DNA from 3 places in the Amycolatopsis sp. NPDC004625 genome. Region 1 is predicted to be linked to each of the others. Evidence: riboswitches for the same ligand, from Rfam matches in the RefSeq annotation. Region 1 holds a riboswitch; each other region holds the start of a gene.
The links. Region 1 has a riboswitch for S-adenosylmethionine ahead of ABZW17_RS11805 (ATP-binding cassette domain-containing protein). Riboswitches for the same ligand answer to the same signal wherever they lie in the genome.
Positions count from the first base shown of each region.

Region 2: another riboswitch for S-adenosylmethionine. It lies ahead of ABZW17_RS33275 (aminotransferase class V-fold PLP-dependent enzyme); the one in region 1 lies ahead of ABZW17_RS11805 (ATP-binding cassette domain-containing protein).
Region 3: another riboswitch for S-adenosylmethionine. It lies ahead of thrC (threonine synthase); the one in region 1 lies ahead of ABZW17_RS11805 (ATP-binding cassette domain-containing protein).

Region 1 covers NZ_JBEXKX010000008.1:149,254-158,685, forward strand. The annotation lists gene ABZW17_RS11785 (fatty acyl-AMP ligase) at 1-745, opposite strand, end outside; gene ABZW17_RS11790 (ABC-F family ATP-binding cassette domain-containing protein) at 802-2,565, opposite strand; gene ABZW17_RS11795 (ASCH domain-containing protein) at 2,570-2,977, opposite strand; gene ABZW17_RS11800 (4-(cytidine 5'-diphospho)-2-C-methyl-D-erythritol kinase) at 2,974-3,936, opposite strand; gene ABZW17_RS11805 (ATP-binding cassette domain-containing protein) at 4,007-5,020, opposite strand; SAM riboswitch class I at 5,230-5,320, opposite strand; gene rsmA (16S rRNA (adenine(1518)-N(6)/adenine(1519)-N(6))-dimethyltransferase RsmA) at 5,446-6,282, opposite strand; gene ABZW17_RS11815 (transglycosylase family protein) at 6,449-7,873, opposite strand; gene ABZW17_RS11820 (TatD family hydrolase) at 8,083-8,919, opposite strand; gene metG (methionine--tRNA ligase) at 8,930-9,432, opposite strand, start outside.
Region 2 covers NZ_JBEXKX010000037.1:5,002-14,433, forward strand. The annotation lists gene ileS (isoleucine--tRNA ligase) at 1-1,375, shown strand, start outside; gene ABZW17_RS33260 (penicillin-binding transpeptidase domain-containing protein) at 1,456-3,081, shown strand; gene ABZW17_RS33265 (metalloregulator ArsR/SmtB family transcription factor) at 3,144-3,827, shown strand; gene ABZW17_RS33270 (potassium/proton antiporter) at 3,925-5,403, shown strand; SAM riboswitch class IV at 5,482-5,596, shown strand; gene ABZW17_RS33275 (aminotransferase class V-fold PLP-dependent enzyme) at 5,636-6,970, shown strand; gene ABZW17_RS33280 (hypothetical protein) at 6,987-7,595, shown strand; gene lspA (signal peptidase II) at 7,619-8,242, shown strand; gene ABZW17_RS33290 (RluA family pseudouridine synthase) at 8,239-9,168, shown strand; gene ABZW17_RS33295 (AsnC family protein) at 9,165-9,432, opposite strand, start outside.
Region 3 covers NZ_JBEXKX010000002.1:117,958-127,389, reverse strand. The annotation lists gene ABZW17_RS02360 (VOC family protein) at 1-152, opposite strand, end outside; gene ABZW17_RS02355 (DMT family transporter) at 176-1,039, opposite strand; gene rpsT (30S ribosomal protein S20) at 1,354-1,614, shown strand; gene holA (DNA polymerase III subunit delta) at 1,978-2,958, opposite strand; SAM riboswitch class I at 3,106-3,239, shown strand; gene thrC (threonine synthase) at 3,253-4,518, shown strand; gene ABZW17_RS02335 (ComEC/Rec2 family competence protein) at 4,713-7,094, opposite strand; gene ABZW17_RS02330 (ComEA family DNA-binding protein) at 7,603-8,328, opposite strand; gene ABZW17_RS02325 (DegV family protein) at 8,431-9,336, opposite strand; gene octT (diglucosylglycerate octanoyltransferase) at 9,341-9,432, opposite strand, start outside.

The DNA of each region.
Region 1 (9,432 bases):
GGTACTTGGTGATCAGCTCGGGCCAGATCAACGGGCCCGAAAGGAACTCGACCGGCGTGATCTTGACCAGCTCGACACCGAAGGTCATGGGGACGGTCAGGAAGCCGACCATCCCCATGTCGTGGAACGTCGGCAGCCAGGACACCATGACGTCGGTGTCGAAGTCGAACTCGGCGCGCTCGACCATGGCCTTGACGTTGGAGTACAGGTTCCCGTAGGTGATCCGCACGGCCTTGGGGTCGGCGGTCGAGCCGCTGGTGAGCTGCAGCAGCGCGGTGTCGCCCTCGTCGGTGACGACGACGTCGGCGAGCGGCTCGGCCCCGGCGAGCTCGGTGATCAGCTCGAACCCGATCCCCTTCTGCTCGAGGACGGGCGCGAGCTGGTCGAAGGGCTCGCCCAGCAGCACGAGGTCGGAGCCGATCATCCCGAGCACCCGCACGGTGTCCTCGGCCCACTCGGCGAGATCGGTGCGCGGCGTCGGCTGGTGCAGCATGGTGACGCTGCCCCCGGCCAGCCACACGGCCTGCACGGTCGGCGCGATCAGCACCGGCGCGGCAGCCAGCACGCCGACGGCCGTGCCCGGCCGGAATCCCGCCGCCACGAGGCCACCGGCAATCCGCCGCGCTTCGCCGTGCACGTCGGCCCAGGTCCGCCGGACCGGCTCCTTCGGCTCCCCGGTGACCATGCCGCGCTGCTGCCCCCGCTGCGTCGCGGTGGCGACGAGCGTGTCCACGAACCTGCTCATGGCCGGAACATTACTGTCTGGACGTCAACATCCGCCGAGCAACGCGGAAACGGGGGTCATTCCAGCAGCTCGGACGTCTCCAGCCAGCGCCCTTCGACGTCTTCGATCTCGCCCTGCACGCCCTTCAGCTCCGCGTTCAGCGCCATCAGCTTCGCCGGGTCCGTCGCCGCCGCCAGCAGCGATGCGTGGAGCTTCTCCTCCTTCGCGTGCAGCTGGTCGAGCTTGCGTTCCAGCCGCCCGAGCTCTTTCTGGGCCGCGCGCAGGTCCGCCGCCGACTTCTTCGCCTCCACCTTCTCCACCGAAGGCGCCGGGCCCGCCACGTCCACCGCGGCCGCGCGGCGGTTCAGGTACTCCTCGATGCCGCCCGGAAGGTGGGTGATGCGGCCGTCGCCGAAGAGCGCGACGATCGTGTCGCACACCCGCTCCACCAGGTAACGGTCGTGGGACACCACCACCATCGTGCCCGGCCAGCCGTCGAGGAGGTCCTCCAGCTGCTGGAGCGTGTCGATGTCCAGGTCGTTCGTCGGCTCGTCGAGCAGCAGCACGTTCGGCTCGGCCATCAGCAGCCGGCACAGCTGGAGCCGGCGCCGCTCGCCACCCGACAGGTCGCCGACCGGGGTCCACTGGCGGGCCTGCGGGAAGCCGAGCTTCTCGCCCAGCTGCGACGCCGTCATCTCCTGCTTGCCGAACACCACGCGCCCGGCCACCTGCTCGATCGCCTGCAGCACGCGCAGGTCGCCGGGCAGGTCGTCGAGCTCCTGGCGCAGGTGCGCGAGCGCGACCGTCTTGCCCTCGATCCGGCGGCCGGTCGAGCCCTCGACGTCGCCGCCGAGCAGCTTGAGCAGCGACGTCTTGCCCGAGCCGTTGACCCCGACCAGGCCGATCCGGTCGCCCGGGCCGACCCGCCAGGTGACGTGGTCGAGCAGCGTCCGGTCGCCGACCTGGTACGTCGTGTCTTCCAGCTCCAGCACGGTCTTCCCGAGCCGCCGCTTCGCGAACGCCTGCAGCTCCACGGAATCACGCGGCGGCGGGACGTCGGCGATCAGCGCTTCCGCCGCTTCGACGCGGTAGCGCGGCTTCGACGAGCGCGCCTGCGGGCCGCGGCGCAGCCACGCCAGCTCCTTGCGGGCCAGGTTCTGCCGCTTCTCCTCGGCCGTCGCGGCCAGCCGCGCCCGCTCGGCGCGCGCGAAGATCCAGTCGGCGTAACCACCTTCGTACTGCTCGACGCGGCCGTTCGCGACCTCCCACGTCAGGGTGGCGACGGTGTCGAGGAACCACCGGTCGTGCGTGACGACCACGACGGCGATCTTCCGGGCCAGCAGGTGGTCGGCGAGCCAGCGGACACCTTCGACGTCCAGGTGGTTGGTCGGCTCGTCGAGCACGACGAGGTCGAGCTCGCCGGTCAGCGCCGCGGCCAGCGAGACCCGGCGCCGCTCGCCACCGGACAGGTTCGCCGTCGGCGTGTCCAGGCCGATCGCCGTGATGCCCAGACCGTCCACAATGGAGCGAACGCGGGCGTCGGCGGCCCATTCGTGCTCGGCGCCGTAGCGTTCGAGGACGACGTCGCCGACCGTGCTGCCGTCCGGGAGCTCCGTGCGCTGGGTGACCACGGCCATCCGCAGGTCGCGAACATGGCTCACCCGCCCGGAATCCGGCTCCGCGAGTCCGGAAAGGACTTCCAGCAGCGTGGTCTTGCCGCCACCGTTGAGGCCGACGACACCGATGCGCTGCCCGGCCGCGACGCCGAGGGAGACGCCGTCCAGCAGCGGGCGAATCCCGTAGGACTTGCTCACCGCTTCCAGGTTGACCAGGTTGGCCATCCGCTCAGCCGATCCTTTCCACAATGATGAAACGGGTCGCCACGATGGTGGTCGTGTCGTCCACGGTGAATTCCGGATCCTCCAGTACGGCGCGCACCTCCGCGCCCTGCCAGAACTTCTCGTGCTCCGCGCGCCACTCGGCGACGCTCGTGAAGCCCTCGCCTTCGCCGACCGCGTGCTCCAGGTCCACTTCGGACAGTGGGAGCACACGCACCCCGACGGTTTCGATGACCGCGACCCCGGCGCCGGCGGAATCGAGCACCAGTTCCCCCTCACCCACCGCAGGCAACGCTTCGCCGGCCCGCTCGTATTCCGCGAGCAGGGCCGAGGTCGTCGTCTTCTCCCCGGCCAGGATCGCCGCGACCAGTTTGTCGCGCAACGGCCCCGGGAACGCGAACTCGGCGTGCTTCACGCGTGCACCCGCGGCGGCGCCGGGCGTGGCGCGTCGTCCCCGCCGACCACCCGCGCGCCGGGGACCGGGCCGTGGGCCACGCGGACCGTCCGGCACACCCCCGCGCCCGACAGCTCGGCCGCCACCTCCACCGCCGACTGCCCGTCCTCGCAGAGGAACGCGCACGTCGGGCCGGAGCCGGACACCGTGCCCGCCAGGGCGCCCGCGTTCACCCCCGCCCGCAGCGTGCGGCGCAGGTCCGGCCGCAGCGAAACCGCCGCCGCCTGCAGGTCGTTGCCCAGCAGCAGGGCCAGCTGCCGCGGATCACCCGAGGCCAGCGCCTCGACGACCGGCGTGTGCGAACCGATCCGGGGCGGGTTGCCCGCCGCGCGCAAGCGGTCCAGCTCGCCGAAGACCTTCGGCGTCGACAGCCCTTCGGCGTCGAACGCCAGCACCCAGTGGAACGTGTGCCGCGACAGCACCGGGACCAGCTGCTCGCCGCGGCCGGTGCCCAGCGCGGTGCCGCCGTAGAGCGCGAACGGGACGTCGCTGCCCAGGCCGGCAGCGATCTCGGCCAGCTCGTCGCGCGTGACGTCGAGGTTCCAGAGCGAAGCGAGCCCGACCAGCGTCGCCGCCGCGTCGGCGCTGCCGCCCGCCATGCCGCCGGCCACCGGGATGCCCTTGCGCAGCACCACCCGCACCTTCGGGTCGCCGGTGCGGCCGACGTGCGCGGCCAGCGCCTCGACGGCCCGCCAGGCCAGGTTCTCCGGGCCGGTCGGGACCGCGCCCTCCCCCTCGCCGTAGACCTCGATGCCGGGCTCTTCGGTGACCGCGACGGTCACCTCGTCGGTCAGCGACAGCGCCTGGAACACGGTGACCAGCTCGTGGTAACCGTCTTCGCGCAGGTCGTCGACCGAAAGGTGCAGGTTGACCTTGGCCGGGACCCGGACGGTGACTGGGGGCGGAACTACGGCGAGCACCCGACCAGCCTACGTGCCCGCGGAAACGCCCCGATGCGACCTGCGCATCGGGGCGGTGACCAGCCGGGGGTCAGGCGGCGGCGACACCCTGCGGGCCACGCGCGGTGTGCGTCACGTGGCCGCCGCGCTCGGCGACCCAGGCCAGGGCCGCGTCGGCCCGCTCGCCGCGGACACCCAGGCGGAAGCGGCCGACCGGGGTGTCGCCGATGCGGGTCAGGCCGCCGCCGATGGTGGCGAACTCGACGTCGAACCGGCCCGCGGCCTCGGGCAGCAGCGCGCCCACCGAGGCGAAGCCGACCAGCACGACGTCCGCCGAGCGGTCGTAGCGCGCCGTCTGCGAGCGGGTGGTCTCGATGGCCGGCAGGAGCGCCTGCGCGGTGCGGCTGGCGGGGTCGGAGATCAGGTCGAGCACCGAGCCGCGCTCGACGACGGTGCCGTCCTCCAGCACCGCGACGTCGTCGCAGACCCGGCGGACCACGCCCGCGTCCGGCGTCGTGACGACGACCGTGACCCCGAGCTCGGACCGGGCCCGGTCGAGGACGGTGAGCACCGCGCCGGCCTCCTCCGGGTCGACACCGGCGGTCGGGTCGTCGGCGAGCAGCACGGCGGGCGCCGCCGCCAGAGCCTTCGCGACCGCGACGCGGCGGAGCTGGCCGACGGTCAGTTCACCGGGGCGCTGCGCGGCACGCGGGGTCAGGCCGACGAGGTCGAGCAGCGAGCCGACCCGGCTGCGGCGCTGCGGGCCGTCGACGCCGAGCTGCTCGAGCGGGGAGGCGATGTTGCCGGCGATGGTGCGCTCGGCGATCAGCTCCGGTTTCGTGGACACCACGCCGAGCTGACGGCGGATTTCGCGGAGGCGGCGGCCGTCGAGGGTGCCGGTGTTGAGGCCGTCGAGCCGCACGACACCGCGGTCGGGGCGCTCCTGCAGCGCGATGCACCGGGCGAGGACGGACTTGCCGGACCCGGCCGGGCCGACCACGCCGAACAGTGAGCCGGCCTGGACGTCGACGCTCACGTCCCGCAGGGCGAGGACCGAATTTCCGTTGGTGGCAAAGGATTTGGACAGGTTTTCGACGGTGATCACGAAGGCTCCAGAAAACGGGGCGCACCCGCGCGGGGGCGCCCGGCCGCAAGCGAAGTCCGTCCGATTGGGACGGTGCGTGAAGAAGAGGTGGACCGGCTAGGACAAGCTCAGCGGGAGCGTCGACATGCGGTCACGGAGCGGCGGCCTTCGTCGACTACGCGACGCCTGGTCAGGAGCAGGGGGCGAGCTACCCTCTTCATCGAAAACGGCCTCCATCGGTCCTGGCGGTAGCACCTGCCCTGTGGAGGGTGGTTGCTGCGACTTCGGCGAGCCAGGTCTCTCAGTCGCTCGGGATGGACGTACTGAGTAAAACCGATCCCGAGGAGCGAACGCAAGCCTGTTGGCCCAGATCACACGAGTGGCGGTGTCCGGATGACGGGATCACGGGCGACGGGGGCGTATTTTCACGCCTCCACTGTGGATGCTCAACGCGCGGCGGCGATCCGGGCGAAGGCGTGCACGTCCAGCTGCTCGCCCCGGGTTTTCGGGTCGATCCCGGCGGCCGTCAGCAGCTCGCCGGCCCGCTCGGCCGAGCCCGCCCAGCCCGCGAGCGCGGCGCGGAGGGTCTTCCTGCGCTGTGAGAAGGCCGCGTCCACCAGGCCGAAGAGGAGGTCCCGGTCCGCGGACGCCGTCGTTTCGCCGCGTTCGAACGCGACGAGCGCGGAATCGACGTTCGGCACGGGCCAGAACACCGAGCGTGGCACGGCGGCGACCTTGCGTGCGGGGCCGTACCAGGCGAGCTTGACGCTCGGCACGCCGTAGATCCGGCTGCCGGGGCCGGCGGCCATCCGGTCGGCGACCTCGGTCTGGACCATGACAAGCCCGCTCTTCAGCGACGGCACCTCGGCGAGCAGATGCAGCACGACCGGCACGGCGACGTTGTAGGGCAGGTTGGCGACGAGCGCGGTCGGCTCGCCCAGTTCTCCGCGGGTGACGCGCAGGGCATCGGCCCCGACGACGGTCAGCCGTTCCGCGGCTTCCGGACCCCGCTCGGCGACGGTCTTCGGGAGCCGCTCGGCGAGCTTGGGGTCGATCTCGACGGCGACGACGCGCGCGCCGGTGGCGAGCAGCCCGAGCGTCAGCGAACCGAGCCCGGGTCCGACCTCGAGGACGACGTCACCGGCGGAGACGCCCGCCAGCTCGACGATCCGGCGGACGGTGTTGGGATCGTGCACGAAGTTCTGCCCGAGCTTCTTGGTCGGCCGAACGTCGAGTTCGGCCGCCAGCCCCCGGATCTCGGCAGGTCCCAGCAGTTCAACCACCGGACGAGCCTACCCATCGTGCTCCGCCCCGGTCCGCTCGGTGCAAGTAGTCGTGAGTGATAAGGCGGGTTAGAACCCGCCTTACCACTCACGACCGCCGCGGCAGACCACCCAACGCGAGACGGCCCCCGTCCCTGAGTGGGACGGGGGCCGTTCGGAAAGGGTGTCAGGCCTTCTTGCCGCAGACGGGCCAGGCGCCGTAGCCGCCGCGGGCGTCGCGGACCTTCTCCGCCACCGCGATCTGCTGCTCGCGGGAGGCCTGGTTCGGCAGGGCCGCGTACTGGGAGCCGCCGTAGGCGTTCCAGGTCTGCTTGTCGAACTGGAGGCCGCCGTAGTAGCCGTTGCCGGTGTTGGTGGCCCAGTTGCCGCCCGACTCGCACTGCGCGATGCGGTCCCACGCCGAGCCGTCGCCGATGTCCGGCGTCGGGGCCTTCTTCGTCCCGACGTGGATGATCTTCGGCTTCGGCTGGGTGATGACCTGCTCGGAGACGGTCTCCCGCCCGACCTCTTTGCCGTTCTTCTGCGTGACCTTGTAGGTCACCATCTTCTCGCCGGGCGTGCCCGGGTCTTCGACGCTGGTCTTGCCCTTGTCCAGGTCCGGGTCGTCGACGCGCTGCTCGGGCGGGTCGATGCTCTCCTTCTGGGTGACCGTCGAGACGCCGGTGCGGCTGATGTGCACCTCGGCGCCGTCGGTCAGCTTGACGTCCAGACCACCCTCGGCGGCGTCCTCCGGGCCCAGGGTGAGCTTGTACTCGCCCAGGAACTCCTTCGTCGTGACCGCGGTCGTCTTCACCTGCTTCGGCGCGTTGGCGCCGTCGTACAGGGTGATGTTCTTCAGGGTCTTGATCTCGACGGTGGCGCCCTGCAGGGGCAGCTCGCCGTCCTTCGGCATCGACATCCACGTGCCGGCCTTGTCCGTCTCGGCCATGCCGAGCTGGCTCAGGGCGTCGCCGAGGTGCGTCGCGCGGACCCAGGAGGTGCGCTCGGTGCCGTCGACGATCATCTTCAGCTGGCGGCCGCGCTCGAGCTTGATGACACCGCCGTCGCCGACCTCCGCCTGCGGGGAGGGGGACAGCGAGTCGTGCTCGCCGACGGACAGGCCCGCGTCTTCGAGCACCTCGCCGACAGTGCCGCCGAAGGAGTGCACGGTCTGCTGGTGGCCGTCGACGTCGACGGTGATGCTCTTGTTCATCGCCAGCGCGGCCGCGCCGCCGCCGGCGACGCTGATCATGACGCTGAGGACGGCGCCCTTGAGGAACCGGCGCTTCCAGACCTTCGTGGTCTGGCGGAGGCCCTCGTCCAGAGCCGCACGACGCGCTTCGGGGGAAGCGGTGCGGTCCTCCTCGAGGCCGTCCGGGATGACGATCGGCGGCAGGTACGTCGTCTCGGCGTTGATGAGCCGGATCAGCTCGTCGACGTCGACGTCGATCTCGGCCATCATCGCGTCGGCGTCCGGGCCGAGCGCGGCCAGGATGTCCTGCTGCGTGATGTTCGGGTCGTCGGAGAAGTCGAGCTGGCCGTATGCCGTGTCCTCGAAATGACTGCGTTCGAGGACGGCGGAGCGCGCTCCAGCCTGTCTGCTACCTGTCACCGGGGATCGTTCCCTTTCACGAGACGACGGTCGGGGGCGCCGTCTCTACGACTGGGCGTGACGTTCGGCAACTGCTGAGCGCAGGTCCGACCGGCACGATCACGGGACAGTAACGGGTCGCGGCGGGTTGCGCAAACACCCCCCGGAGTGTCGTGATCCCCGTCACTCCATCAGGTGGCCGAGCCGGGAACCCTGTTGTCGCAATGCGTTCAACCCCAGGTGACGCTGGGGAGTCGGTACACCCGCTCGGCGGTGGTCCGGACCGATTCGGCGACTTCGTGGACAGCTTCGCCCCTGAGCGTCGCGAGGTGACGGACGGTGTAGGCAGCGCCGTACGGCTCGTTCGGCCGCCCACGGAACGGGTGGGGGGTCAGAAACGGCGCGTCGGTCTCGACGAGGTACTGCCCGGGCGGGCAGAGCCGGGCCGCCTCGTGGAGCCCCTTCGCGTTCTTGAACGTCACCGTTCCCGCGAAGGAAAGGACAAAGCCCGCGTCGACGCACTTGCGGGCCATTTCCGCGTCGCCGGAAAAGCAGTGGAAAATTACGGCATTCGGCGCACCCTCTTCGGCCAGGATGCGCAACACGTCGTCGTGGGCCTCGCGGTCGTGGATCATCAGCGGCTTGCCGAGCCGCTTCGCGAGGTCGATGTGCCAGCGGAACGCCTCCTGCTGGGCGTCGCGGGGCGAGTAGTCCCAGTAGTAGTCGAGGCCGGTCTCGCCGACGGCGACCACGCGCTCGTGCCCGGCCAGCCGCTCGATCTCGGCCCGCTCGGCCTCGCCGAACTCCTTGGTCCGGGTCGGGTGGATGGCGACGGCGGCCCACACCCGGTTGTCCCAGGTGGTGGCCTCCGCGGCCCAGCGGGCCGAGGCGAGGTCGTCCGCGACCGTGACGACGCGGGCGACGCCAGCGCGCTCGGCGCGGTCGACCATGGCCGTGACATCGGCCGCGGTGACCGCGCCGCACGCGTCGAGATGGGTGTGCGCGTCCACCACCGACACCGGGAGCCTGTCCGGGACAGGCGGCAGCTCGCGCTTCTCGTCACCCATGCACTACCTCTTACTCCTTGGTGATCGGCGCCCACTCCGGGCCGGTTTCACCCAGCGCCGGGTCGAGCTTGGTGAACAGCGGCGACGGCTTCTGCAGGGGCTTGCCGACCTCGATCGGCGTCGACTCCCACTTCGCCTGCTCGCCCGCGTAGTCGCCGGTGAGGATCGGGTTGACCCGGCCGGCGATGTCCAGGTCGTCGACCTCGCGCAGCTCCGGCTGGGCGGCCCAGACGCCGGTGCCGCCGAGGGCCTCGTGCACCTTCTGGGCCGAGTGCGGCAGGAACGGCGTCAGCAGCGTGTTGGCGTCCGAGACGACCTGCAGCGCGGTGTGCAGCACGGTGTCGCGCCGCGTGGGGTCGTCCTTGAGCTTCCACGGCTCCTGGTCGGAGATGTACTTGTTCGCCGCGGTGACGACCTTCATCGCCTCGGCCGCCGCCAGCTTGAACCGGGACCGGGCCAGGTGCGCGCCCGCGGTGTCGAACGCCTTGCGCGACAACGCCTTGAGGTCCTCGT
Region 2 (9,432 bases), on a different contig from region 1:
GCACGTCCTGGCGACGGCGCTGTTCGACCGGCCGGCGTTCCGCGCCTGCGTCGCGCACGGCATCGTGCTGGGTTCGGACGGCGCGAAGATGTCCAAGTCGCTGCGCAACTACCCGGACGTCAACGAGGTCTTCGAGCGCGACGGTTCCGACGCCATGCGCTGGTACCTGATGGCGAGCCCGATCCTGCGCGGCGGCAACCTGGTCGTCACCGACAAGGGCATCCGCGACGCCGTCCGCCAGGCCGTGCTGCCGCTGTGGAACTCGTACTACTTCCTCGCGCTGTACGCGAACGCCGAGGGCGTGGAAGGCAAGTGGCGCACGGATTCGCCGAACGTGCTCGACCGGTACGTCCTGGCGAAGACGCACGAGCTGGTCACCGACGTCGAGTACGCGATGGACAGCTACGACGTCGCCGGCGCGTGCCAGACCGTGCGGGACTTCCTGGAAGTCCTGACGAACTGGTACGTGCGGCGCTCGCGGGACCGCTTCTGGGCCGGTGACCAGGACGCGATCGACACGCTGCACACCGTGCTCGAGGTGACGTCCCGGGTGGCGGCGCCGCTGCTGCCGCTGACCACGGAGGTCGTCTGGCGCGGCCTGACCGGCGGCCGCTCGGTGCACCTGACCGACTGGCCGAACGCGAACGACCTGCCCGCGGACGCGGCGCTGGTCACCGCGATGGACCGGGTGCGGCAGGTGGCGTCGTCGGCGTTGTCGCTGCGGAAGGCGAACAAGCTGCGCGTGCGGCTGCCGCTGTCTTCGCTGGTCGTGGCGGCCGAGGACGCCGAGACGATGGGCGCCTTCGCCGACATCCTGCGGGACGAGGTGAACGTCAAGGCGGTCGAGCTGACCACCGACGTCGCCGCGCACGGCGGGTTCGAGGTCGCGGTCAACGCCCGGGCGGCCGGCCCGCGCCTGGGCAAGGACGTCCAGACGGTGATCAAGGCCGTCAAGGCAGGCGACTGGTCGTTCCAGGGCGGTGCCGTCGTCGCGGCGGGCATCGCGCTGCGCGAAGGCGAGTTCGAGCGGCGGCTGGTCGCCAAGGGCGGCGGCGCGGCGGCGGAGCTGCCCGGCGGGTCCGGGCTGGTGCTGATCGACACCGAGGTGACGCCGGCGCTGGCGGCCGAGGGCCTGGTCCGCGACCTGGTCCGGGTCGTGCAGCAGGCGCGCCGCGACGCCGGGCTCGACGTCGCCGACCGGATCGCGCTCACCGTCGACGCACCCGCCGACGTCGTCGAGGCGGCCCGGGCGCACCAGGAGTTCCTCGCGTCGGAGACGCTGGCGACGTCGGTGACCTTCGGCCCGGCGGCCGAGGGCTTCGCCGGCACGGTCGGCGACGGCACGAAGGTGACCGCCGCGGTCGTAAAGGCCTGACACCCGTCGTGAGTGGCAAGTAGGGTTCCCACCCGACCTGCCACTCACGACGGTGGTGGGCGTGGGGGAGGGAAACCGGAATGAGCCCGGGCAAGAGACGCGGGATCCTGATCGGCGGCGCGCTGCTGGTCGTGGTGGTCGTGGCGGCGGCGTTCTTCCTGCTGAACAGCGGGGGATCGGCGCCGGAGGCGGCCACCGGCGCGACGGCGGTGGAAAGCCCCGGCGCGCTCGACCCGAACTCGGCGATCACCGAGTACCTGCAGGATCTTTCCGAGAACAACCCGGACGCGGCCGCAAAGCTGACCGACGACAACGCGGCCGCGGCGGTAGCCCTGCGCAGCACGCAGAACGCGCTCAACCCGGTGTCGGTGGCCGGCAAGCTGACCGTGCTGCAGCCGACGCCGGCCGGGGCGAAGCGGACGGGCGGCACCTTCAGCCTCTCCTGGACGCTGAAACCGGGCCGGGTGTGGACCTACGACGTCCCGTTCGAGCTGGCCCAGGGCGACGGGAAATGGCTGGTCCACTGGGCGCCGTCGCTGCTGCACCCGAAGCTGGAGGCGGACCAGCGGCTGGTGCTCAGCACGGCCGCGCAGGACACCACCGCGGTCGTCGACCGCGAAGGCAAACCGCTGGTCATCAGCGGGGCCGGCGGCGTGCGGCCGGTGGAGGGCGACCCGGCCCCGCTGCTGCGCACGGCCATCACCGGGCAGGTCACCGCCGCGGCCGGCGGCGGGTTCGCCGTCGCCCGCGTCGACGCGGGCGGCAAGAACGTCGAGACGCTGTTCGGCAAGGTCGCGGACGAGGGGGCCAAGCCGCTGGTGTCGAGCCTGAGCCTGGCGGCGCAGGGCGCGGCCCAGGCCGCGGTGGACGGCTACCCGGGGTCGGCGATGCTCGTCGCCCTCGACACCGGATCGGGGGACATCCTCGCCGTCGCGCAGAACTCGGCGGCGGGGAACGCCCCGAAAGCGCTCAACGGCCTGTACGAGCCGAGGTCGTCGTTCAAGATCGCGACGGCGGTGGCGGCGATCCAGCAGAGCGGCCTGAACGCGGGTTCGCCGGTCGACTGCCCCGGGGTCGCGACGATCGGCACGCGGACGGTCAAGAACGAGGGCTTCGAGCTGGGCGCGACGAACCTGCAGACGGCGTTCGCGCGCTCCTGCAACACGACGTTCGGGCAGCTCGCGCTGGCCCTGCCCGCGGACGGCCTGAAGAAGGCCGCCGACGAGCTCGGGCTCAACGCCGACTACGAGATCCCGGGACTCAAGACCGAGCTGGGGAAGGTCGAGCCCGCGGCGAGCAAGGACGAGCAGGTCGAGGACGGGTTCGGCCAGGGTCGCATCCAGGCCGGCGCCCTCGGTGGCGCGCTGATGGCGGCCACGGTCGCCTCGGGCAAGGCGATCACGCCGAGGCTGTGGCACGACCTGGAGACCACCGTGGTCAAGGGCTACTCGCCACCCCCGGCGGCGGTGCTCGCCGAGGTGCGGAAGCTGATGCGCGCGGTGGTCACCAGCGGCACCGGCCACGCCGCGGCGTCGGCGGGCACGGTGTTCGGCAAGACCGGAACGGCCCAGTTCGGTGACGGCAAGCAGGCCACCGGCTGGTTCGTGGGCTACCGCGACAAAATCGCCTTCGCCGTGGTCCTGGAGGACTCGAACGACTCGGGCCCGGCGGTCCAGCTCGCCGCCAAGTTCCTCAAACCCCTCTGACCCGACCGGTCCGGTACGACGGTTCGGCCGCGGGCGAAGGGCCGGGGTCGTAGCGTGGGGGCATGGAGACGATCGCGCTGGCCGAGGTGGCCGCGGTGCTCGCCGACCCGAGCCGGGCCACCATGTGCCTCGTGCTGCTCGACGGGCGCGCCTGGACCGTCGGCGAGCTCGCGAAGGCGGCCGGGATCGCGCTGTCGACGGCGAGCGAGCACGTCACGCGGCTGGCGGGCGCCGGGTTCGTCGCCCGGGTCAAGCAGGGGCGGGCCAGCTACGTCCGGATCGCCGACCCGCGCGTGGCCGAGCTGATCGAGCACCTGGCCCAGCACGCCGAGCACCGGCCCGTGACCGGCCTGAAGTCGTCGCTGCGGGCGCGGCGGCTCGGGTTCGCGCGCACCTGCTACGACCACCTCGCCGGCGAGCTCGGTGTCGCCCTCCGCGACGGCATGCTGGCCACCGGCCTGGTCGACACCGCGGACGGCCTGACGCTGACCCCGCGCGGCCGCGCGGTGCTGGACACCCTGGGCGTGCCGGTCGCCGCCGGGCGGCGGCCGCTGCTGCGTGACTGTCTGGATTGGACGGAACGCCGCGATCACCTGGCCGGGGCGTTGCCCGCGGCCCTGCTCGACCGGGCCGTCGACGCCGGCTGGGTGAGCCGGGACGGCCACCGCGCGGTCAAGGTGCGGCCGGCGGCGGAGAAGCCGTTCGCGGCCCTGGGCGTCGACCTCGGCGCGTTGGTCCGGCCTTAACACACCGGGTGTCCGCCGCGGGGCAGCGGTACACGAACGAGTTAACCCCACCGCTTCACTATTCTGAGTGCCCCACGGCACTCGGGAGGGAGGCGGCATGGACCAGCTCCCCGTGCTGCTCGGCGTCGGCGGTGTCGTGCTGCTCGCCTCCGTGCTGGCCGTGCGCGTTTCGATCCGGCTCGGCCTCCCTTCGCTGCTGCTCTACCTCGCGATGGGCGTGCTGCTCGGCGAAGCCGGCTTCGGCATCCGGTTCGACAACCCCGAGCTGACCCAGTCGCTCGGCCTCGCCGCGCTCGTCATGATCCTCGCCGAAGGTGGCTTGACGACCCGGTGGTCGGCGGTGAAACCGGCGCTGGGCACCGGAATCGCACTGTCCACAGTAGCCGTCGTGGTGAGCGTCGCGGTCACCGGCGCGGCCCTGCACTGGCTGCTGGGGCTCGACTGGCGGCTCGCGCTGCTGTGGGGCGCGGTGCTCGCGTCCACCGACGCGGCGGCGGTGTTCTCCGTCCTGCGCACGGCCGGCATCGGAAAACGGCTCACCGGCGCGCTCGAACTCGAGTCGGGGATCAACGACGCGCCGGCCTACATCGCCGTCGTGGTGCTGGCCGAAGGCACCACTGTGGACTGGACGCTGCCGCTGCTGGTGGTCTACGAGCTGACGGCGGGCCTGGTCATCGGCCTCGCCTTCGGCTGGCTCGGCGGGTTCGCGCTGCGCCGGGCCGCGCTGCCGGCGACCGGCCTGTACCCGCTGGCGACGGTCGCGGTGTGCGTCGTCGCCTACTCGTCCGGGCAGCTGCTGCACGCGTCCGGGCTGCTCGCCACCTACGTCGCCGCGCTCGTGCTCGGCAATTCGCGGCTGCCGCACCGGTCCGACACGCTGTCGTTCGCCGAGGGGCTCGGCTGGCTGGCCCAGATCGGGCTGTTCGTGCTGCTCGGCCTGTTCGCCTCGCCGGGCCGGCTGCTCGACGCGATCGTGCCGGGCCTGGTCGCGGGGGCCGTCGTGCTGCTGCTGGCGCGGCCGATCTCGGTCGTGCTGTCCATGCTGCCGTTCCGGCTGCCCTGGCGGGAACAGGCGTTCCTGTCGTGGGCCGGGCTGCGCGGTGCCGTGCCGATCGTGCTCGCCATGATCCCGCTGTCGCACGACCTGCCCGGCGCCCAGCGGCTGGTCGACGCGGTGTTCGTGCTGGTCATCGTGCTGACGCTGGTGCAGGGGGCCACGCTCGGGCCGCTCGCCCGCCGGCTCGGGCTGGCCAAGAAGTCCGAGGCACACGAGATCGAGGTCGACTCCGCGCCGCTGGACGAGCTGGGCGCCGAACTGCTGCAGGTCCGGATCCAGCCGGGGTCGAAGCTGCACGGCGTGTACCTGTCCGAGCTGCGGCTGCCCATCGGGGCCACGATCAGCCTGGTCGTGCGGTCCGGCGCGGGCTTCACGCCGCAGAAGACCAGCCGGCTGCAGGAGAACGACCAGTTGCTGGTCGTGACGACGAGCGCGGTCCGCGACGCCGTCGAACGCCGGCTCCGCGCGGTCGACCGGGCCGGGCGCCTGGCCCGCTGGAAGGGCGAGTCCGGGCGCTGAGCACGCTCTGTGAGCGGCGTCTCAGAATGTGCGACGGGGGTTGGCGCCCGGACGCGCTCTCGGTTACCTTTCGAACCAGGTCATGAGTGCCAGCGCGAAGCCCCGGCTTGCTGGCCGGCAACCCTCCTACCGCGGTGGGGTGCCCCGGGTGAAGACCGGGCCGGTCGCGCCGTGCGACGGGCAAGCGCGGGCCCCTCGCCGGGGGTCCCCCGGATCGCCGAGGAGGCACCCGATGACTCTCGCCCTCGACCGCACCCAGCCCGAAACCGTTGCCGTGCCGGACGTTCCGGCCGTGGCCGGCGCGGCTCTGCGCGTCCCGCTGGTGACCGGCGGGGACATCGGCTACGCCAACCTCGACCACGCGGCGAGCGCCCCCTGCCTCGACGCCGTCCGTGCGAAGGTCGACGAGTTCCTGCCCTGGTACGCCAGCGTCCACCGCGGTGCCGGCTTCGCTTCGCAGGTCTCCACGAAACTCTACGAGCGCACTCGCGACGTCCTGCGCCGCTTCGTCGGCGCGCGGCGGACCGACACCGTCGTGTTCACCCGCAACACGACCGACGCCTTCAACCTGCTCGCCCGCAGCCTGCCGCGGCACACCACGGTGATCGTGTTCGACACCGAGCACCACGCCGCGCTGCTGCCGTGGCCGGGGCCGAACGTGCGCCGGCTGCCGACCCCGCGCACCCGCCTCGCCGCGGTCTCCGCCGTCGACGAAGCGCTCGCGGACGCCCCGCAGGGCCCGCGGCTGGTCGTCGTCACCGGAGCGTCCAATGTGACCGGTGAGCTGCTCCCGGTGGCCGAAATCGCCGCGGTGGCCCGGAAACACGGCGCCCGCGTCGCGCTCGACGCCGCCCAGCTGGCCCCGCACCGCCGGCTCTCGATCAGGGAACTGGACGTCGACTACGTCGCCGTGTCCGGCCACAAGCTGTACGCGCCCTTCGGCGCCGGCGCGCTGATCGGCCGCGCCGACTGGCTGCGCGCGGCCCGGCCGTACCTCGCCGGCGGCGGCGCGACCAAGCTCGTCACCGAGAACGCCGTCGTCTGGAACACCGGCCCGGAGCGCCACGAAGCCGGCTCGCCCAACACCGTCGGCGTGTACGCCCTCGGCGTCGCGTGCGAAACCCTGAGCGCGAGCTGGGACGCGGTCGTGGCGCACGAGCAGGCGCTGCTCGCGCGGTTGCGCAAGGGCCTGGAGGGCATCCCGGGCTGCGCCGAACTGCGGCTGTTCGACGCGCCGGTCGACCGCGTCGGCACGGTGAGCTTCGTCGTCGACGGCTTCGACCCGGGCTGGCTCGCGGCGGTGCTGTCCGCCGAATACGGCATCGGCGTCCGCGACGGCGCGTTCTGCGCCCACATCGCGGCGAAGCGCCTGATCGGCGTCACCGGCGGAGACGGGCAGCAGGCGGTCCGGGTGAGCCTCGGCCTCGGCAGCACCGAGGAGCACGTCGACCGCGTGGTGCTGGCGCTGCGGCAGATCGTCGCGCGCGGAGCCCGCTGGGAGTACGCGAAGGTGGACGGCCGCTGGGCGCCGGTGGGCGACCCGCGGGAGCTGCCGCCGTTCTGCTGAGCGTTAGCCTGGGCCGATGGGGAGAGGGCCGCGCACCTGGTTTCCGCCGGCACTGCTGGGATTCGCCCAGATCGGCTTGGCGGCCGTGCAGTTGCTGTCACGCCGCAGCCCGGGCGAAAGCGTATCCGCGAACCTCCTGCTCGCCCCGGCGGTCCCGGCCGGTGCGACGGAGTACAGCCGCGCGTACTCGCTGCCCCTGGCCGATTTCCACACGGCGGGCAGCGGCTGGCCGGCCGGGCCCCTGTGGCTGGTCGCGCTCGGCGTGGCGGTCGTCGGCACGGCCGTCTGGTACGCGCTCGCCCGGCGGCCCGTCCGGCTCGGGTGGTTCGTCCTGGGCACGATCGGCGCGCTGCTCGCCGTTCCGCTGCTCGACCTGGTCGGATCCTGGCAGTTCCGGCTGGGCGACGGGCTGCGCGGCCCGCTGCTGGCCACGCTGGGCCTGCTGCTGCTCGCCGCGTACGAGCGCAGCCGGCTCGTCCTGGTGACGGCGGCCGCGTACGCGCTGGTCGCCGTGGTGCTCTCGGCGGACCTGGTGGGCGTCCTCGGTTCGGCGTTGATCCTGCTCGCCGCCGCCTTCACGGCGTTGCTGCGCGGCCGCCACGACACCGCCGCCGACACGGCCTGACCAGCGCCGTGGACAATGGACCGGTGAGCACCGAGCCCAGCCACTCCGAACCCGACACCGAAGCCGCCGCCGAGGTGGCGCCCGAGACCGTCCAGGAGGCGCCGGAAGCCCCGGCGAAGCCGCTGCCGAAGCGGCGGGTCGGCTGGGTGTTCGCGGTCGCCGTCGTGTTCTGGGCGATCGACCTGGTGACGAAGAACCTGGTCGTCGCGAACCTGGAGGGCAAGGAGCCGGTCAAGGTCCTCGGCGGGCTGATCTACCTGCAGGTGATCCGCAACCCCGGTGCCGCGTTCTCGATGGCAACCGGCATGACGTGGGTGCTCGCCCTGGTCGCCCTCGCCGTGGTCGTCGCGATCGTCTGGCTGTCGCGGCGGCTGCGCTCGATCGGCTGGGCGATCGGCCTCGGCCTGGTGCTCGCCGGCGCCACCGGCAACCTGACCGACCGCATCTTCCGCGCGCCCGGCGGCCTGCAGGGCCACGTCGTCGACTTCATCTCGGCCTTCGCCCCCAACGGCAAGGGCTTCGCGATCTTCAACATCGCCGACTCCGCGATCTGCGTCGGCGGCGCGCTCATCGTGCTGCTGTCCCTGCTGGGCAAGGACTACGACGGCACGTCGACCAAGGACAAGAAGAACAAGGAGCAGGCGTGAGCTCGCGGATGCTCCCGGTACCCGACGGGCTCGACGGGATGCGGGTCGACGCCGGCCTCGCCAAGCTGCTCGGGCTGTCCCGCACGGTCGTCGCCGAGCTCGCCGAGTCCGGGGACGTGCTGCTCGACGGCCGTCCCGCGGGCAAGTCCGACCGCCTCTCCGGCGGCGGTCTGCTGGAGATCACCCTGCCCGAGCCGGCGAACCCGGTCGAGGTCGTCGCGCAGCCGGTCGAAGGCATGCAGATCCTGCACGACGACGACGACATCGTGGTGATTTCCAAGCCGGTCGGCGTCGCGGTGCACCCGAGCCCGGGCTGGACCGGCCCGACCGTCGTCGGCGGCCTCGCCGCGGCCGGTCTGCGCATCGCGACCTCGGGGGCGGCCGAGCGCCAGGGCGTGGTCCACCGGCTCGACGCGGGCACCACCGGCGTGATGGTGGTGGCCAAGAGCGAGCACGCGTACACCGTGCTGAAGCGCGCGTTCAAGGAGCGCACGGTCGACAAGGGCTACCACGCGATCGTCCAGGGCCACCCGGACCCGACGCGCGGCACCATCGACGCCCCGATCGACCGGCACCCACGCCACGACTACAAGTTCGCGGTGGTCCAGGGCGGCCGCCCGAGCGTGACGCACTACGAGGTCGTCGAGGCGTTCCGCGCGGCGTCGCTGGCGCACATCAAGCTCGAAACCGGGCGGACGCACCAGATCCGCGTGCACTTTTCGGCGCTGCGGCACCCCTGCGTCGGCGACCTGACCTACGGCGCCGACCCGGTGCTGGCCCGCCACCTCGGGCTGAGCCGGCAGTGGCTGCACGCGAAGACGCTGGCCTTCGCGCACCCGGCGGACGGCCGGTGGGTCGAGTTCGAGTCCGAGTACCCGGACGACCTGGCGAAGGCCCTCGAAATCCTCCGCGACGAAAGCTACTAGTCCTCGATCGACCAGGTCAGCGTGCGCTCGTCCGGCTCCGGCCGCGGGCTCCAGCGGACCGAAACCACGCGCGTGGCGTCCGGCAACACGTACACCGTGTGGCCGCCCAGCGTCTCGCCCGCGTTGACGCCGATCTTGTGCGGTGGCCGGGAGGTCAGCGACACGGGTGCCTTGGCGATCGCCTGGCCGTCGGCGGCGAGCAGCTCGAGGTAGTTGTCCGGCAGGGACGCGAACGGGATCGATCCGCGGTTGGTGATCTCGGTG
Region 3 (9,432 bases), on a different contig from region 1:
CCGGAGACCTCGAGCGAGCCGTGGCCGAGGAAGAACACGGTGCCGCCCGGGAACTCCCGCTCCACGGCCAGGCCGAGGGTGTCGCGGTAGAACGCCGTGGACGCGGCGACGTCACGCGGGCGGATCAGGACCCGGCTCTTGAGGATCTCCATCCGACCATGCCTACCGGACGGGCTCAGGCGGCCGCAATCGCGGCGATGCCGGACAACACGATCACCGCCCCGGCCAGCCGCCGCCCGGCGTCACGCTCGCCCAGCACCAGCCACGCGGCGAGGCTGCCGAGCACGATGCTCAGCTCCCGCGCGGGCGCGACCAGGCTGACCGGCGCCGTGGTGAGGGCGATCAGCACGAGGACGTAGGCGACCGGCGACAGCACGGCGACGACGAGGACCTCGCGCCGCTGCTCGCGCCAGATCCGGGCCACCTCGCCGCGGTCGGCGAGCGCACCGGGCACGAGCAGGACGCTCTGCAGCACCGAGCCGAGCCCGAAGTAGACGACCGGCGGCACCCCGAGGCCGGTCACGGCGTGCGCGTCCCAGAGCGTGTACCCGGCGATGACGGCGCCGGTCAGGAGGCCGTAGAGGATGCCGGCTTTCACCGCGCGCGGGTCGTCGGCCCGGCGTCCGGTGCTGATCACCAGCACCCCGGCGACGACCAGGAACGCGCCGGCCAGGCCGAGCGGACCGGGGCGTTCGCCGAGCACCAGGACGGCGGCCAGCACCGAAAGCAAGGGTCCGGTGCCGCGCGCGACGGGGTAGACGACGGAGAGGTCGCCGACCCGGTACCCGCGCTGCAGCACGATGCCGTAGCCGATGTGCAGGACCGAGGTCACGACGGCGGCGACCAGCCAGCTCCACTGTGGACGGTCGGTTTCCACGACGAGCAGCACGACGGTGACGGGCAACAGCAGGACGGCGGAGGCGGTGTAGTAGAGCCAGACGAACTGGGTGCCCCCGGAGGTGACCCGCTTGGCGGCGAGGTTCCAGACGGCGTGCACGACGGCGGCGACGAGCACGAGGGACAAGGCGGTGGCGTTCACGGGACCCCTTCGGGTTTTCGCGCGTGCGAAAACCGGGTCCTCCAGGCTTTTGCCCCGTCAGATGAACGACGGGCCGTCCGGGCCCGCCGACGGTGCCGCTCGGACCAGCCCCGCCGGCCCTGGTTGTGGACTGCAGGCGCAGGCCGGCGACGGAACCCTAGGCACTACCGCCGCCCACCGTACTCCCGCCGCCGGCCCGGCTGTTAGAGTGGACGCTCGCTGCCCGTGCGGCATTCCGTAATGGAGGAAACCCGGTTTTACCGGGGCCACTTCAGCGCGGCGGCGATCTCACCGAGTGAAACAGGAGTTGCCCTATGGCCAACATCAAGTCGCAGATCAAGCGCATCACGACGAACGAGAAGGCGCGTCAGCGCAACCAGGCGATCCGGTCCTCGGTGAAGACCGCGATCCGCAAGGTCCGCGAAGCGGCGGAGGCCGGCGACAAGGCCAAGGCCACCGAGCTGCAGCGCGACGCCGCCCAGAAGCTGGACAAGGCGGTCTCGAAGGGCGTCATCCACGCCAACCAGGCCGCGAACAAGAAGTCGGCGCTGGCGAAGCGCGTCAACGCGCTCTGAGCTGGTTTGATTTCTGGGAAGGCCCCGGCTTCGGCCGGGGCCTTCTTCATGCGCGGGGTAGGGGGTCGGGGGCGCGTGGGGTGGCCGGGCCTTTCGCCGCGAGCCAGCCGCCCGGTAAGGGCCGGGCGGGTTTCCGGCGTTGCTCTGCGGCAGTCGCCTTGAGGACCGCGTTTCCCGCAGCTCGGGTCCGTCCCGCAGCGGTCAGCGGGTCGCCTCCGGCGCGTAGCTCGAGTCCGCCCGCACGCTCGGCGGCCGCATCGAGAACCGCGCCCTCCAGCGCGCGGCCCAGCGGTCGCCCGCAGGCCCTCCAGCGCCTGGCCCGCCTACAGCACGTGCCCTTCAATGCGTAGCTCGGCGCTGCGGTCAGCGATCGCCCTTGGCTGCGGCGACCTCGAGGACCGCTCGCTCCAGCGCGTAGCCCGGGTCCGCCGCCACACCTTTGACCTCGGCGTTCAGCCTCGCCACCACGCGCATAGCCACCGCCAGGCCGTCGGGGTTCCAGCCGCGGGACTGGCCCTGGGCCTTGCGGATCTTCCACGGCGGCATGCCCAGCTCGCCCGCCAGCTGGTTCGGGTTGCCCCGGCCGGCGCCGGAGACCCGGGCGATCGTGCGGACCGCGTCGGCCAGCGCGTCGGCGACCAGGACGTGCGGGACCCCCAGCTGCATCGCCCAGCGCAGTGACTCCAGCGCCGCCGCTCGGTCACCACTCACCGCCTTCTCCGCGACCGCGAACCCGGTCACGTCGGCGCGGCCGCGGTGGTAGCGGCGGACCGCCTCGGCGTCGACGGCGCCGTCCGTGTCCGCGACCAGCTGCGTCGCCGCGGAGGAGAGTTCCCGCAGGTCGGAGCCGACGGCGTCGATCAGCGCGGCGACCCCGGCCGGGTCGATTTTGCCGCCCACCCGGCGCACCTCGTGGCGCACGAACTGCTCCCGCTCGGCCGGCTTGGTCAGCTTCGGGCACTCCGTGACCTCGGCTCCGGCCTTCTTCAGCGCCGCCGGGAGCGTCTTGCCCGCCTTGCTGCGGCCACCGCCGGTGTGCACGACGACGAGCACGACCCCGTCCGCCGGGTCCTTCAGGTAGCTCGCCACGGCGTCGGCCAGCTCCTGCGAGATGTCCTGGGCCGACTCGAGGACGATCACCCGGCCCTCGCTGAACAGCGACGGACTGACCAGTTCGGCCAGCTCGGGGGCTGTGAGATCGGACACCCGGGCCCGGGTCAGCTCCGCCGTCGCGTCCATCGCGCGGGCGGCCGCGAGCGTTTCGCGGACGGCCCGCTCGATCAGCAGTTCTTCCTCGCCCAGCACCAGGTGCAGCGGGGCCGGGGCGGTGGCTTGCGCGGTCACCCCGGAATCTTCTCACTTGCGCTGTCGTGCCCCCGCTCCGGTGATGTCGACCGGCCACCGTGGCACGGCCCGCGCGCGATGTCGTACGGTGTAGCCGAGGCAGCCGCCCCGGGGAGATCCGGCGTGCGTGCACCGACAACCGAATACCGCTCATCCAGAGGGGCAGAGGGAACGGCCCGACGAAGCCCCGGCAACCGGCGTACAGCCTGTCATCCCGCGATCGCGGGGTAGCTGACGACCACGGTGCCAATTCCGGCCCGCTTCGGCGGGGCAGATGAGGAAAGGAACCTCGCGATGACCGCCACCCTCGGCACGACCTCCACCACCAAGACCCCGGATCTCGGTCCCGCCGTCGAACTGGTGTCGAAGGAAGAGGGCCACCGGCAGCCGCTCGCCCCGGAGTTCGTTTCCGCCGAAGACTTCTCGCCGCTCGAGGTCGCCTACGACTTCGGCCGTGTGCGCCGCGAGGACATCGAGGCGGGCCCGAAGAACATCTGGCGCTACAAGAAGCTCCTCCCGGTTCCGTCCAACGTCGAAGAGATCCCGAACACCGAGCCGGGCGCGACGCGGCTGGTCCGCGCCGACCGCCTCGCCAAGGAACTCGGCCTCAAGCGCGTGTGGGTCAAGGACGACACCGGAAACCCGACGCACTCGTTCAAGGACCGCGTGGTCGCGGTCGCGCTGGCCGCGGCCCGCGAGTTCGGGTTCGAGGTGCTCGCGTGTCCGTCGACCGGCAACCTGGCCAACGCGACGGCCGCCGCCGCGGCCCGCGCCGGCTGGCGGTCGGTCGTGCTGATCCCCAAGACCCTCGAGCGCGCCAAGATCCTCACCACCGCGGTCTACGACGGCGACCTCCTCGCCATCGACGGCAACTACGACGACGTCAACCGCCTCGCCACCGAGCTCGCCGGTGAGCACCCGAAGTGGGCGTTCGTGAACGTGAACGTCCGGCCGTACTACTCGGAGGGCTCGAAGACGCTGGCCTTCGAGGTCGCCGAGCAGCTCGGCTGGCGCATCCCGCCGCAGATCGTCGTCCCGATCGCCTCCGGTTCGCAGCTGACCAAGGTGGACAAGGGTTTCCGCGAGCTGGGCCAGCTCGGCCTGGTGGAAGCCAGCCCGTACAAGGTGTTCGGCGCCCAGGCGACCGGCTGCTCCCCGGTGTCGGCGGCCTTCCGCGAAGGCCACGACGTGGTCCAGCCGGTCAAGCCGGACACGATCGCCCGCTCGCTGGCGATCGGCAACCCGGCCGACGGCCCGTACGTGCTCGACATCGTCAACCGCACCGGCGGCGCGATCGAGGACGTCTCGGACGAAGAGGTGGTCGAAGGCATCCGCCTGCTGGCCCGCACCGAGGGCATCTTCACCGAGACGGCCGGCGGGGTGACGGTCGCGACGGCGAAGAAGCTGGTCGAGACGGGCAAGCTGGACCCGGACGCGGAGACGGTCCTCCTCATCACCGGCGACGGCCTCAAGACCCTGGACGCGATCGAGAACCACGTCGGCCCGAAGGCGACGCTGCCGCCGTCGGCCGCCGCGGTGAACAAGGCCCTCGGCTACTGAGCCACCGCCCGGGGTGGGTGGGCAGAGCTTGCCCACCCACCCCCGGCAAGCGGTTCGGCGACGAGGCAGCGGTCTGAGCACGGCTACCACGCTCGGCCCTGTGGGCAGCTTCATCAGCCCACGGGCGGCGGTCCCTCGGCCAGTTTCGCCGCGCCACCAGGCCCGGCCGAGCAGCACGGCCTGCCCGCCGCGGGTCAGCGGCGCGGCGGTCCGCGGGGCTCGCCGCGCCGCGCTAGTGCCGGGCCTGCCGGGTCGGGTACCACAGCCGTGTCGCCGTCGAGGTCCGTTCTCGTCACCCGGGCTCCCAACGCCGTCAATGTGTCCAATGTGGACTTGTTCGGGTGGCCGTACGTATTTCCCGCGCCGACGCTCACCAACGCCACCCGGGGCCCCACCGCCGCGAGGAACGCCGGCAGCGAGTATCGCGAGCCGTGGTGGGGAACTTTCAGGACCTCCGCTCTCAAGTCTCCGATGTCCGCCAGCAGGTCCGCCTGTGCCGCCAGCTCGACGTCGCCGGTCAGCAGGACCCGGCCGGCCGGGGTTTCCGCGCGCAGCACCACGGAACTGTTGTTGATCGTGGTGCCGTCCTGCTGCCCGGGTGAGCGGGACGGCACGTACCGCGGGCCGAGCACGTTCAGGGACAGCCCGGGCCACTCCAGCCGCTCCCCCGGGCTCAGCTCCACCAGCGGCACCGCCTGCCGGGCCGCTTCCGCGGCGACCTGCCGCCACGCCCACTCCGGCGCGCGCCCGGGCCCGACGGCGATGGCGCCCACCGCCCGGCCGTCGAAGACCGAGGGGAGCCCGCCGATGTGGTCGGCGTGCAGGTGGCTCAGCACCAGCAGCGGGATCCGGTCGACGCCCAGCCGGTGCAGGCACTCGTCGACCGGGCCCGGCTCGGGTCCGGTGTCGATGACAACCGCGCGGCCGGGCGACGCGGTCGCCAGCACGACGGCGTCACCCTGACCGACGTCGCACTCGACCACCGCCCAGTTCCGCGGTGGCCAGCCCGGCGCCAGCACCTTCACCGGCACGAACACCAGCAGCGCCCCGACGACGAGCACGGCCAGGAGCACCCGCACGCGCCGGTGCCGCGCCGCGAGCACCAGCGCGCCAAGGGCGGCGGCCGCGAGGAGCCCGCCCACCCAGCCGCCGGGCCAGGTGATGACCGCGCCCGGGGCCCGTGCGCCGTGCCGGGCCACCGTGATCAGCCAGCGGGCTTCGGGATCGGCCAGGTGCACCAGGACCTTCCCGGCGCCCGGCCACCACGGACCGGTCAGCGTCGCGAGCACGCCCAGCACCGTCGCCGGCGCCACCACGGGGGCGGCGAGGATGTTGGTCAGCACCGAAACCAGGCTCACCGAGCCCGCCATGCCGGCGAGGACCGGCGCTGTCACGAGGAAGGCCGCCAGCGGGATCGCGAGCCCTTCGGCGAAGCCCGGCGGGATCCCGCGGCGGACCAGCGCACCGGCCCAGCGGGGCGCGAGCAGGACGAGCCCGGCGGTGGCGCAGACCGACAGGGCGAACCCGAAGTCCGTGGCCATCGCCGGATCCGCCACCACCAGCACGCACACCGCGAACGCGAGCGCGGGCAGCGCCGACCCTCGCCGTCCCAAGGCCAGCGCCAGCAACGCCACCGCCGCCATGACGCCCGCCCGCAGCACGCTCGGCTCCGGGCCGACCAGGACGAGGAACCCGGCCAGGCACGTCCCGGCCGCCGTCGCCGACAACCGCGGCCCGAGCCGGAGCAGGCGCAGCAGGAGCAGCACCGCACCGCAGACGACCGCCAGGTTCCCGCCGCTGACCGCGGTGAGGTGCGCGAGGCCCGCGGTGACGAACTCCTGCTCGACGCGCGGCGACAGCGCGCTCGTGTCGCCGAGTACGAGGCCCGGCAGGAGGCCCCCGGGTTCGTCGGGCAGGTCTTGGCACAGGTCGTGCAAGCCGGTGCGCAGCCAGGCTGCGGTCCGTTGCCACCACGGCGCCGGGCCGGGCTCGCCCGGTGGTCCGCGCACGGAGAGCACCGCGACGGTCAGGTCCGAGCCGCGCGGCGGCATCAGCAGCCCGGTCACGGCGAGTTCTTGGCCTGGCAGCAGGGAAGTCCACTGCGCGACCGGCGCCAGGAGCAGGACGCGCCCGGACGACGGGACGGGCCGGCCGTCGACGGACACGGTGAGTACGTCGGCCGCGAGCACGACCGACCGGGCACCGGCCTGCCGATCGGCGTACCCCGCGCTGCGCACGGGTTTCGGGCGTTCGGCAACGACGACCCGCAACGCGGCGGGCAGCCCTTGGGCGGCGACGGCGCGGAGTTCGTCGTGCTGCGCGTCGCGGATCCGCCAGGCGACCGGACCGGCGGTGAGCAGGCCCAGCGCCAGCAGGGCCGCCGCCGCACCGCGCGCCCGGGGCCGGGCGCGGGCCAGCCAGAGCACCAGCCCGGCGAGCACGGCCGAGCCGAGTCCGGCGGCGAGGGCCGCCCACCAGCCGAGCAGCAGGCCGATCAGAGCGGCGAGCCAGCACGTCAGTGCGGCCGGGACCAGCCGCATGTCCTGCCGGGTGTCCGTTGCGGGGAGGGTGGTCATCCGGCCGTCACCTGCTGCCGGAGGTGGGCGAGCCCGGGTGGACCGGGCCGGCTGGTGCTCGCCCGGCCGAACGAAGAGCGATCGGGCACTCGCGCAGGACCGGGATCCACTTGCCGGTGGGAGACCTCACCGAACCGCACCCGGCGGCCAAGCCGGCCCGACAAGCAACACCGAAAGGCGAGCCCGGTTGGACCGGGCCGACTGCAGGAAAAGGTGCTCGCCCAACCGAACGACGGGCGACCAGGCACCCGCGCAGGACCGGGATCCCACCGCCGGTGGGAAACCTCACCGAACCGCACACGGCGGCCAAGCCGGCCCGACAGGCAACGCCGAAAGGCGAGCCCGGGTGGACCAAGCCGACCGCAGGAGAAGGTCCGGCCGAACGAGAGACGGCGACGCAACCGCGCCATCCCACGCCGCGCCGGTGGGCCGAGTACCCGCGCGGATCCGGCCGCGGCACCGGGACGCAGCCGGCGGTGTACTGCCACAGCGGGTCGCACGCGGGGGCTCATCCGACCGTCACCTGCTCTCGCAGTCGCGCGAACTTGCTTTCGCCTATGCCGTCGACGTCGCGCAGTTGCTCGACCTTGGCGAAGGCGCCGTGGTCGGTGCGCCATTGGACGATTCGCTTGGCCGTCACCTCGCCGACGCCCGGGAGGGTGTCCAGCTGGTCCGGGGTTGCCGTGTTCAGGTCGACCTTTCCCGCGGCCGCCGGGTCGCCGGGAACCGCGATGGGCGCCGGGATGCCGACCGCCAGCTGCTCGCCGTCGGTTACCTTGCGGGCCAGGTTCAGCTGGCGGAGGTCCGCTCCCGGCTCGGCGCCGCCGGCCGCGCGCAGCACGTCGGCCACCCGGGCGCCCTGGGGCACCGAGACCAGGCCCGGTGAACGGACGCGCCCGATCACGCTCACCACGAGACCGGCCGGTGGTGCCGCTCGGGCCTCCGCCGCCGGTTTTGTGCCGGGCAGCGCGCTCGGCAGCGCGGGCGGTGGCTCGGGCGCCGGGCGGCCGCCGGTGAGTGCGACCGCGCCGAGGACGATCACCACGACCGCCGCCAGGACGCCGGCCAGCGCCCAGCGGCGGCGGCCGGCTCCGGCTGATCCGCCCGGGAGCCAGCGCCGGATCAGCCGGCCGCCGGGCCCGACCGTGCTTTCGTCGGGCGAGAACTGGTCGGCCAGCCAGGAGAGCCGGTCGTTGACGGGAGGGCCCGGATCCCGGGCGGTCTGCTCGAACACACGATCGACGTTAGGGCCCGCGGGGAGTGTCCGACAGGGGCGCCGCCGCGTCCTGTGGACAACCGGGGTGTTGTGGACGGATGGCCGGTGCCGAGCCCGGGATCAGCCGTTTTCGTCGTACCCGGGTGGCATGCTGGCGGGTTCGGCGCGCCCGTTCCCCGGCGGGACCGTGCGCTGGACGACCACGCCCAGCACCCCCGGTCCGGTGTGCGCCCCGATCACCGCGCCCAGCTCGGAAACCACGCAGCCCGCCGAGCGCGGCACGGCCTCCTCCAGCCGGTTCGCCAGTTCGACCGCCCGCTCCGGCGACGCGAGGTGGTGGACGGCGAGCTCGACGTCGTCGTCCTTCGCGGCCGCGGCGGCCAGCTCGACCAGCCGGGCGATCGCCCGGTTCATCGTGCGGACCTTCTCCAGCGGCAGGATCCGGCCGTCGGACATGTGCAGCACCGGTTTCACCGCCAGCGCCGTGCCCAGCAGCGCCGCCGCCGGGCCGATCCGGCCGCCGCGGCGCAGGTGGTCCAGGGTTTCCACGACGAACAACGTCGACGAGCACCCGGCCGCCGTCATGGCGGCGGCCTCGACGGCTTCCGCCGAAGCTCCGGCGGAAGCGGCCGAAGCGGCGTGCAGCGCGGCGAACCCGAGGCCCATCGCGGTGGTCCGCGAGTCGACGACGCGGACCCGGTCCGGCCCCACCTCCTGCGCCGCCAGCACCGCCGCTTCCCAGGTGCCCGACAGCTCGCGTGACAGGTGCACCGACACGATCGCGTCCGCGCCGTCCGCGAACGCCGCCCGGTACTCCGCCGCGAACTCGGTGGGGGTCGGCCGTGAGGTCGTGACGATCTTCCGCTGCTTCATCGCCTCCGCGACCGCCGCCGGCCCGGTCTCGACGCCGTCGAGCGAAACCACGCCGTCGACCAGGACGTGCAGCGGCACCACCCGGACCGCGTGCCGTTCGGCGAAGCCCTCCGGCAGGTGGGCGGTGGAATCCGTGACTACGGCGACCGACACGCCGTCAGCCTACGTGCCGGGAGGCCGGCACCGGTGCCAGCAACACGGACATCGCCTCGCCCACCGCGGCGTGGCCCGGCCAGCCCCAGTGCATGC